3 regions of the Promicromonospora sp. NPDC090134 genome follow, and region 2 is predicted to be linked to each of the others. Evidence: predicted binding sites of a transcription regulator. Region 2 holds the regulator's gene; each other region holds the start of a gene.
The links. The regulator LexA, encoded in region 2, represses DNA repair genes until DNA is damaged. The targets are predictions, from matches to a motif close to TCGAACANNTGTTCGA.
Positions count from the first base shown of each region.

Region 1 (3,266 bases), on a different contig from region 2:
CGGCGGCGGCGCCGACGTCTTCGTGCACTACTCCGCAATCCAGTCCAACGGGTACCGGTCTCTCGAGGAGGCCCAGCGGGTCGAGTTCGAGATCACGCAGGGTCCCAAGGGTCCGCAGGCGGAAGCAGTCGTGCCGCTCTGACGTAACTCGTGAGAAGGCCGTCCTCCCTCCGGGGAGGGCGGCCTTCTTCGCGCGCCGTTCGAGGCGCGGGGCGGGCTCAGGTCGCCGGGTCGGGGGTCGACGTCGCCAGCGGGGCCGCCGTGCCGGCGAACGCCGCCGCGTCGTCGCCGGCCAGGAGGGTGGCGGGCACCGCCAGGGTGCGCAGGGCGCGCCCCAGGCGGGGGTCCCGCAGGTCCGGGCGCTCGACGGCGTCGTGGGCCCCCAGGGGGCCCTGTGGGGCGTCCTGGGCGCCCTCGTGGGCCGGGTCCTCCGGCAGCTCGCGGACGGCCGCGAGGACCAGGTTGCCGTACCGGCGGCCCTTGAGGATCGCGGGCTCGGCGACGGCGGCGAGCCGGCCCTGCGCCGCGGCGTCCGGCCCGAAGGCCTCCGCGAGGCTCGCGACCTCGCGGCGCGCGGTGGTCAGCGGGGGCCGGTCGGCGCAGTTCACCAGGAGGATGCCGCCGGGGCGCAGCACGCGGTGGGCCTGCGCGGCGAACCCCGTGCCCACCAGGTGCTCCGGTGTGCGGTCGCCCGCGAACACGTCCCGGACCACCACGTCGTAGGACGCGTCGTGCGCGGCGGCCAGGGCGCGCCCCGCGTCGTCGGCGCGCAGACGCAGCAGGGGCGAGCGCGGCAGGGCGAACCACTCGCGCACGAGCTCCAGGAGGCGGGGGTCGAGGTCGATGCCGAGCTGGCGGGAGCCGGGCCGCTCGTGCTCCACGTGCCGCGCGAAGGCGCTGCCGGCGGCGCCGAGGTGCAGCACCCGCAGCGGTCCGGGCGGCAGGAGCGCCACGAACGCGGCCATCTGCTGCATGTACTCGAAGTCGAGAAAACCGGGGTCGGCGAGGTCGAGGCTGGAGCTCGGCACGCCGTTGACGTGCAGCGTCACCCGCTGGGGGAAGTCGGGGTCGCGCACCACCTCGGCGGTGCCGGTGCTGATCGGCACGGGGCCGACGGGCAGCTCGGCGGGGAGTGTCAGTGGTGCGGAGGAGGATGGGCGGCGTCGGGCGGAGCGGCGGGCCATGAGCACAGTGTCTCCCGGACCGGCGGTGCGCTTGACAGGATAGAACGTATGTTCGATAGTGTCGCTCAAGGGGTTCGATCGGAGGTTCGAGATGGGCACCATGCAGTCTCAGAGCGGGCGGGACGTGGTCTCTGCACGCATGCTCGTGCCGCGCGCCGTCCCGCCGGGCGTCAGCGCCCTGCTGCGCAAGGCGGACGCGGAGCTCGCCGAGGCCGCGCGTGCGGCTGACCCGGGCGACCGGTTCGTGCACGCGCACCTCGCGGCCATCCGGTCGGCCGCGGCCGTCGTGGCCCTGCGGGGCCGCCCGTCGGCGCGCTCCGGCGCGCGGACCGTGTGGGACATGCTCGCGCACGCCGAACCGGACCTCGCGGCCTGGTCGGGCTACTTCGCGTCCGGCGCGCCCTTGCGGGCCGCGGTGGACGCGGGGCGCGGGGAGCAGGTGGAGCCCGCGCGGGCGGACGAGCTGCTCGCGTGCGCCGAGGACTTCCGGGACGAGGTGGCGATGCTCGTGGACCCGCAGACAGGGTTCGCGACACAGCGCCTGTCCCTGGTGCCCGAGGCGTCCTGACCGCGCCGGCGGGTGCCGGCAGACAAGCACTGGGCGAGAGCGGGAACGGAGCACGTTCGTGAGCAAGGGGCCGCGGTCAGCGGCGGCGAGGCGGGACTGGGGGTCGGACGAGTCCGGCTGCTCGGTGCTGCACCTGGACATGGACGCGTTCTTCGCGTCCTGCGAGCTGGCGCGGCGGCCGGAGCTGCGTGGCCTGCCGGTCATCGTCGGCGCGCAGGAGCGCGGCGTCGTGCTGGCCGCGACCTACGAGGCGCGCGCCTTCGGCGTGCGGTCCGCGATGCCGATGACACGGGCGCGCCTGCTGTGCCCGCAGGCCGTCGTGGTCCGGCCCGACCACGAGCTGTACCGCGACGTGTCCCGCTCGGTCATGGGCCTGCTGCAGGAGGTCACGCCGCTCGTGGAGCAGATCAGCGTGGACGAGGCCTTCCTGGACGTCAGCGGGGCCAGGCGGCGCCTCGGCCCGCCCACGACGATCGGCGCCGAGCTGCGCCGCCGCATCGAGGCCGAGCACGGCGTGACGGCCTCCGTGGGCATCGCCCGGAACAAGTTCGTGGCCAAGCTGGCCTCCACGCACGCCAAGCCGGACGGCCTGATGCTCGTCCCCGTGGACGCCACCGTCGACTTCCTGCACACGCTGCCCGTCGGCGCCCTGTGGGGCGTGGGGGAGAAGACCGAGAAGTCGCTGGCCGCGTGGGGGATCACCACCGTCGCGGAGCTGGCCCGCACGGACCTGCCGAGCCTGCAGGCGGCCGTCGGCCGCGTCAGCGGCGCGCACCTGCACGACCTCTCCTGGGGGCGCGACCCGCGCCCCGTCGTGCCCGAGCACCGCGAGCACAGCATCGGCGCCGAGACCACCTTCGGCACGGACCAGGACGACACCGAGGCCGTGAGCCGGCGGGTCCTGGAACTGTCCGACCGGGTCGCCGCGCGGCTGCGGCACCAGGGCGTGCTGGCCCGCACGGTGTCGGTCAAGGTGCGCTCCAGCGATTTCGCGACGTTCACCCGCTCCCGCACCCTGGACGGGCCCACGGACGTCGCCCGGGACATCTACCTCGTGGCGCGCGAGCTCGTCGCGGCGGTCGATCTGGGTGGACTTCCGGTGCGGCTGGTGGGCGTCCGGGGTGAAAACCTCTTGCAACGCGACGGTTCCACCCAGCAGCTCACTCTGGAGGAAGCGGTCGATCCGCGCTCCGGAGCACAGCGAGAGGCTGAAGTTGCGCTCGACGCTGTGCGCGAAAAGTTCGGGAAAACAGCGATCGACCTGGGTGTACATCGCAAGAACGGCACGCATCTTTACTGATCTGCCCCTATAGTCATGGGTATGCCCGGGATGTCGACTACCACCGACGGCCGGGTGGTCCTATCCTGGAAGGGACACTGTTCCTTTGCGAGATCCGGGGGTCTCGATGCCTCTGTCCGAGTACGAGCAGCGGGTGCTGGAGCAGATGGAGCGTGCTCTGACGTCAGACGACCCGCGGCTGGCGAACACGCTCCAGTCCACAGGCCGTGGTAAC
Region 1 is NZ_JBIVCZ010000010.1:156,858-160,123, reverse strand. Features, by position in the region: gene ACIPN7_RS24165 (cold-shock protein) at 1-142, shown strand, start outside; gene ACIPN7_RS24160 (spermidine synthase) at 219-1,184, opposite strand; gene ACIPN7_RS24155 (SAV_6107 family HEPN domain-containing protein) at 1,285-1,752, shown strand; gene ACIPN7_RS24150 (DNA polymerase IV) at 1,811-3,052, shown strand; gene ACIPN7_RS24145 (DUF3040 domain-containing protein) at 3,159-3,266, shown strand, end outside.
Region 1: a site for LexA is predicted at 1,225-1,240, ahead of ACIPN7_RS24155 (SAV_6107 family HEPN domain-containing protein). Genes of this name have one in related genera too.

Region 2 (3,266 bases):
CTCAGCGTCCTGAGCCACTGCCTCCTCGGCACCAGGCTTCTCGTCCGTCACACCGATCACCTCCTCCTGTTTCGGGGGTCCCTCGATCGGGTCCGTCGTCGGCCCCAGCCTGCACCACCGCGCGCCAGGGTGCCAATCGCTTTTCGTCCCCGCCGGCGCGCGGCCCGTCCGGCCGCTACGCCTGCGCCGCAGCGCGCTCCGCCGCGCGCTCGGCGCGCTCCGCGCGCAGGGACGTGATGGCGCTCTCGAAGTCCTCGAGCGAGTCGAACGACTGGTAGACGCTCGCGAACCGGAGATAGGCCACCTCGTCGAGCTCGCGCAGGGGGCCGAGGATCGCGAGGCCCACCTCGTACGCGTCGATCTCGGCGCTGCCGTTGCTCCGCAGGGTCTCCTCGACCCGCTGCGCCAGAATGGCCAGGTCGTCGTCACTGACGGGGCGGCCCTGGCAGGCCTTGCGCACGCCCGCGGCGACCTTGTCGCGGCTGAACGGCTCGGTGGCGCCGGAACGCTTGACCACCGACAGGCTGGCCGTCTCGACGGTGGTGAACCGCCGGTTGCAGTTCGGGCACTGCCGCCTGCGCCGGATCGACAGGCCGTCGTCGGCGGTCCGCGAGTCCACCACGCGCGAGTCGGCGTGGCGACAGAACGGGCAGTGCATGCTGACTCCTGCGTGGTCGGCCACGGACCGGAGACATCCGGTCGCGCCCCGACCGTAAGCGGGCAAACCACCCCCATGCAACATCGCCGCAACATTTGACGGCGAATCGTGGCCTCCGTCCACTTCGTCGGGGCGTTCGGCCACTTTTCGGGGGCCCTCCGGTCACTCCTTCGGGAGCAGGAGGAGCTCGCCGACCCGCACGGTGCCCGACGTCATCTCGTTGAGGTCCTGCAGCCGTGCGACCGCCTGCCGGACGTCCTCCCCGGGCTCCGCGATCTGCTCGGCGAAGCCCCAGAGCGTCTCCCCCGGCTGCACCGCGTGCACGCGGACCTCCGTCGGCTCACCCGGCGAGCTGGCCACGGCGGTCGCTCCCCACGTCGCCATCGGCGCGACCACGAGCATCGCCAGCAGCACCAGCACGACCCGGCCGCGCCGGGTGAGCCGCAGCCCCGCGAGCCCGAGCCGGTCGGCGAACGTGCGCGGCCCGCGCGGCGCGTACGAGGAGGCGGTCGGACGCGGCCGGGGCGGTGCCGACGCCCGGCTCGGGGTGTGCGCCGGGCCCGGCCGATACGCCCGGACCGCGCTCGATCCGGGCACCGTCGCATACGCCGGCCCGTACACCGGGGTGTACTGCCGCAGCGGGATCACGTCCCCCATGGCCCCTCCTCGAAAGGTGACTCGAACTCTTGTCCGTCATACACACGTTCGTCGAACGCTCGTACCATTGTGTAGCACGGGACACCGTAGAAGTCGAGACACGCTCGAACATTCGTTTGAGCCGAGCACATTTGTGATCTAGAGTGGGCAGCGCACAGGAGAACATTTGTCGGAACGGGAGGGGCACGGGCATGACGGGACGGGACGGGACCAGCGACACGAGAGCCGTCGACACGGCACTCTCGGGCGTCGCCACGTTGGACGCGCCGGGCGACGGGGCGGTCGCCGGCGTGCACGCGATCTCGCCGGCAGACCGCCTCACCGAGCGGCAGCGCCTTGTGCTGGACACGATTCGGCAGTCGTTCGAGACGCGCGGATACCCGCCGTCGATGCGCGAGATCGGCGAGGCCGTCGGGCTGGCCAGCCCGTCGAGCGTCAAGCACCAGCTCCAGATGCTGGAGAAGAAGGGCTTCCTGCGCCGCGACCCCAACCGGCCGCGTGCCATGGAGCTCGTCGAGCCCCTGGCCGAGCAGGTCGAGAAGCCGACGCGCGGTGAGATCCACTGGCCCGAGCCGCGGCGTAGCGGCCAGGTCCACTGGGGCGGTTCGGTGCCGGACGACGCGAGCACCCCGCCGCCGTCGTACGTGCCGCTCGTCGGCCGCATCGCGGCCGGTGGGCCGATCCTCGCCGAGCAGGTCGTCGAGGACGTCTTCCCGCTCCCCCGCCAGCTCGTGGGTGACGGCGAGCTGTTCCTCCTCAAGGTCGCGGGCGACTCGATGGTCGACGCCGCGATCTGCGACGGGGACTGGGTCGTGGTGCGCCGCCAGAACGTGGCCGAGCAGGGCGAGATCGTCGCCGCCATGATCGACGGCGAGGCCACGGTCAAGACGTTCAAGCAGACCGACGGGCACGTGCTGCTGCTGCCGCAGAACCCGGCCTACGAGCCCATCCCGGGTGACGAGGCGCAGATCCTGGGCCGCGTCGTCGCGGTGCTGCGCAGCCTCTGACCCGAGGCACCAGGGTTCCCGACAGGCCCGATCACCGGCTCACGGTGGTCGGGCCTGTCGCGTTGCCTACCCCCTAGAACCCGAAACGCCGCTGCACCGCACGCACGCTGTCGGCCGATGCGCGCAGCCCGGCCAGCTCGTCGTCCGACATGGGTACCTGCACGGTGCTCGTGACGCCTCGCCGGTCCACGAGGGACGGCACCGACAGGCAGACGTCGCTGATGCCGTGGTAGTCATCGAGCAGCGAGGACACCGGCATGATCCGGCGCTCGTCCTTGAGCACCGCCTCGATGATGCGGGTCGCGGCCAGGCCCACGGCGTAGTTGGTGGCGCCCTTGCCCGCGATGATCCGGTAGGCCGAGTCGACCACCTCGTGGTGCACCTCCGCGCGCACCGCGGCGTCCAGGGGCGCGGCGCCACCGACCGGCACCCAGTCGAGCAACGGCACGCCGCCGATCGAGGCGGAGCTCCAGAGCGCGATCTCCGAGTCGCCGTGCTCCCCGGCGATGTAGGCGTGCACGTTCCCGACGGCCACCCCGCACCGTTCCGCGAGCACCACGCGGAGCCGCGACGAGTCGAGCACGGTGCCGCTGCCGAAGAGCCGCTCGCGGGGCAGCCCCGAGATCTTGAGGGCCGCGTAGGTCACCACGTCCACGGGGTTGGTCACCATGAGGTAGGTCGCGTCGGGTGCGACCTCGACCAGGCCCGGCAGGATGGTGCGCATCAGACCGATCGTCGCCTCGGCGAGGTCGACGCGGCTCTGGCCGGGCTTCTGCTTGGCGCCCGCCGTGACCACCACGACGTCGGCCCCCTCGCACACCGCCGGATCGTCCGAGCCGATCACGTGCGCCTGGGACGTGAACATCAGCCCGTGCTGCAGGTCCAGCACCTCGGCGTCGACCTTCTGCCGGTCGATGTCGAGCAGGGCGATGGTGCGGGCGGAG
Region 2 is NZ_JBIVCZ010000002.1:47,770-51,035, forward strand. Features, by position in the region: gene ACIPN7_RS06655 (DUF5302 domain-containing protein) at 1-51, opposite strand, end outside; gene nrdR (transcriptional regulator NrdR) at 176-658, opposite strand; gene ACIPN7_RS06665 (LysM peptidoglycan-binding domain-containing protein) at 821-1,315, opposite strand; gene lexA (transcriptional repressor LexA) at 1,507-2,322, shown strand; gene ACIPN7_RS06675 (L-lactate dehydrogenase) at 2,396-3,266, opposite strand, start outside.

Region 3 (3,266 bases), on a different contig from region 2:
GGCGGCGACCTCGCCGGTAACCCGACGCTGTTCGACGCGGTCCAGAAGGCGAAGAAGTCGTCGGTCCCGAACGACAACATCGACCGCGCGCTGAAGCGCGGTTCGGGCGAGGGCGCCGACGCCGTCGACTACCAGACGATCATGTACGAGGGCTACGGCACCAACGGCATCGCCGTCCTGGTCGAGTGCCTCACCGACAACAAGAACCGGGCGGCCTCCGAGGTGCGGCTGGCGTTCTCCCGCAACGGCGGCAACCTCGCCGACCCGGGTTCGGTGTCGTACCTGTTCTCCCGCAAGGGCCTGATCGTGGTGCCGAAGGCCGACGGCGTGGGCGAGGACGAGGTCATGCTCGCCGCGCTCGACGCCGGCGCCGAGGACGTCACGGACCAGGGCGAGGTCATCGAGGTCCTCACCGAGGCGACCGACCTGGTGCCCGTGCGTACGGCCATCCAGGAGGCCGGCATCGAGTACGACTCGGCCGACGTGATCTTCCACCCGTCCATGCAGGTCGAGGTGGACGTCGAGGGTGCCCGCAAGATCATGCGCCTCATCGACGCGCTCGAGGACAGCGACGACGTGCAGAACGTCTACGCCAACTTCGACGCGAGTGACGAGGTCATGGCGGCGCTCGACGAGGAGGAGTAAGCAGGTCCCCGGCCACGTCCGCCCGGGTCACGGAACCGCACGTGAGAGGGTTTCTCCGTGCGCGTTCTCGGTGTTGATCCCGGTCTGACCAGGTGCGGCGTCGGCGTCGTCGACTCCCTGCCCGGGCGGCGGGCCCGGATGGTCGCCGTCGGCGTCATCCGGTCGGACGTGGACCTGTCCACGGACCTGCGCCTGCTGCGGATCGCGGAGGGCCTGGACCGCTGGCTCGACGAGCACGTGCCCGACGTGGTGGCGGTCGAGCGCGTGTTCGCGCAGCACAACGTCGGCACGGTGATGGGGACCGCCCAGGCGGCGGGCCTGGCCATGGTGGCCGCGGCCCGCCGCGGCGTGCCCGTCGCGCTGCACACCCCGTCGGAGGTCAAGGCGGCCGTGACCGGTTCGGGGCGCGCCGACAAGGCGCAGGTGACGACGATGATCACCCGCATCCTCGACCTCGACGAGGCGCCGCGGCCCGCCGACGCCGCCGACGCGCTCGCGCTCGCCGTCTGCCACCTGTGGCGCCCCGCCGGGGCCCTGCAGGGCGGCGACCGGCACGAGCTCACACCCGCGCAGCGCGCCTGGGCCGCGGCCGAGCAGGCCGCCAAGCAGCGCCCCCGCCGCTGACGGCGTGCCTCCCCGGAGGGCACCTCGCGCTTGTTAGGCTCCTCGCACGAACGTTCGATACCGGAGCATCCGGCAAGGGAACATCCAGCAAGGAGGGGGAGCCCGTGATCGCCTCGCTGACGGGGACCGTGGCCCATGTGAGCCTGGACCGCGCGGTGGTCGACGTCGGCGGCGTCGGGTACCTGGTGCACGCCACGCCCACCACTCTGGCCGGCCTGCGGGTCGGCGAGACCGCAGGCGTCGCCACGAGCATGGTGGTCCGCGAGGACTCGATGACCCTGTACGGGTTCGGCGACCCCGACGAGCGGGACGTGTTCGAGGTGGTGCAGACCGTCTCCGGCGTCGGGCCGCGCCTGGCGCTCGCGATGCTCGCGGTGCACACCCCGGACGCCCTGCGCCGCGCCGTCGCCGGCGAGGACCTCGCCGCGCTGACCCGCGTGCCGGGCATCGGCCGCAAGGGCGCCCAGCGCATCGTGCTGGAGCTCGGCGACCGGCTCGGGCCGCCGTCCGGCACCGGCGTGGCGCAGCCCGCGCCCAGCGCCGCGGCGGGCGCCACCGACCACTCGGAGCGGGTCGTGGAGGCCCTCGCGGGCCTGGGCTGGCCTGCCAAGCAGGCCGACGACGCCGTGGCGAAGGTGCTCGCCGAGGCGGGCGCCGACGCCGTGGCGGCCGACGAGGTCGCCTCGACACTGCGCGCGGCCCTGCGCGTGCTGGGAGGCCACCGTGGCTGAGGTCTCGACCGAGACGGAGGGCGGCGGCCGGATCGTCGCCCCGAGCGCAGACGAGATCGAGCGGGCGGCCGAGGCCGCGCTGCGCCCCAAGCGGCTCGACGACTTCGTGGGCCAGCGCGTGGTGCGCGACCAGCTCTCCCTGGTGCTGCAGGCCGCGATGGCACGCGGCAACCCGCCCGACCACGTGCTCCTGTCGGGCCCGCCCGGGCTCGGCAAGACGACGCTGGCCATGATCATCGCCGGCGAGCTCGAGTCGCACCTGCGCCTGACCAGCGGACCCGCCATCCAGCACGCGGGCGACCTCGCCGCCGTCCTGTCCTCCCTGGAGGAGGGCGACGTGCTGTTCATCGACGAGATCCACCGCCTGGCCCGCCCCGCCGAGGAGCTGCTCTACGTCGCCATGGAGGACTTCCGGGTCGACGTCGTGGTCGGGAAGGGCGCGGGCGCGTCCGCGATCCCGCTCGCGCTGCCGCGGTTCACCGTGGTCGGCGCCACCACGCGCTCCGGCCTGCTGCCCGCCCCGCTGCGCGACCGCTTCGGCTTCACCGGGCACATGGACTACTACTCGCCCCAGGAGCTGGAGCGGGTCATCCTCCGCTCCGCCGGCCTGCTCGGCGTGCACCTCGACCACGCCGCCGCGCACGAGATCGCCGGCCGCTCCCGCGGCACGCCCCGCATCGCGAACCGGCTGCTGCGCCGCGTGCGCGACTGGGCACAGGTGCGCGGCGACGGCCGGCTCGACCTGAACGCCGCCCGGGCGGCCCTGGAGGTCTACGAGGTCGACCTCATCGGCCTCGACCGCCTCGACCGCGCGGTGCTCACCGCCCTGTGCACCCGGTTCGGCGGCGGGCCCGTCGGCCTGTCCACGCTCGCCATGACCGTGGGGGAGGAGGCCGAGACCGTCGAGACCGTCGCCGAGCCCTACCTCGTCCGCGAGGGGCTCGTCGGGCGCACCCCGCGCGGCCGCGTCGCGACCCTCGCCGCCTGGGAGCACCTCGGCCTCACACCGCCCGCGCAGGCGGCCGGCGGCACGAACGGAACCACGACCGGCGCCACCGGCTCGGGAACTTTGCTCGACCCCTGACGTTGTCCTTGTGGCGCTCCTACCGCGGGCAGCCCGGGGATCCGCGCCCGAGCACTACACTGGTTGGGATCCTCGTCGTGCGCCACGAACGTGCGCAGCACATCCGACACAGCAATCGAACAGGGACCTCACCGTGGAAATGCTCATTCTCGTCGCGATCCTCCTCGTGGCGATGTTCTTCA
Region 3 is NZ_JBIVCZ010000008.1:212,377-215,642, forward strand. Features, by position in the region: gene ACIPN7_RS21490 (YebC/PmpR family DNA-binding transcriptional regulator) at 1-645, shown strand, start outside; gene ruvC (crossover junction endodeoxyribonuclease RuvC) at 703-1,269, shown strand; gene ruvA (Holliday junction branch migration protein RuvA) at 1,374-2,000, shown strand; gene ruvB (Holliday junction branch migration DNA helicase RuvB) at 1,993-3,084, shown strand; gene yajC (preprotein translocase subunit YajC) at 3,224-3,266, shown strand, end outside.
Region 3: a site for LexA is predicted at 1,312-1,327, ahead of ruvA (Holliday junction branch migration protein RuvA). Genes of this name have one in related genera too.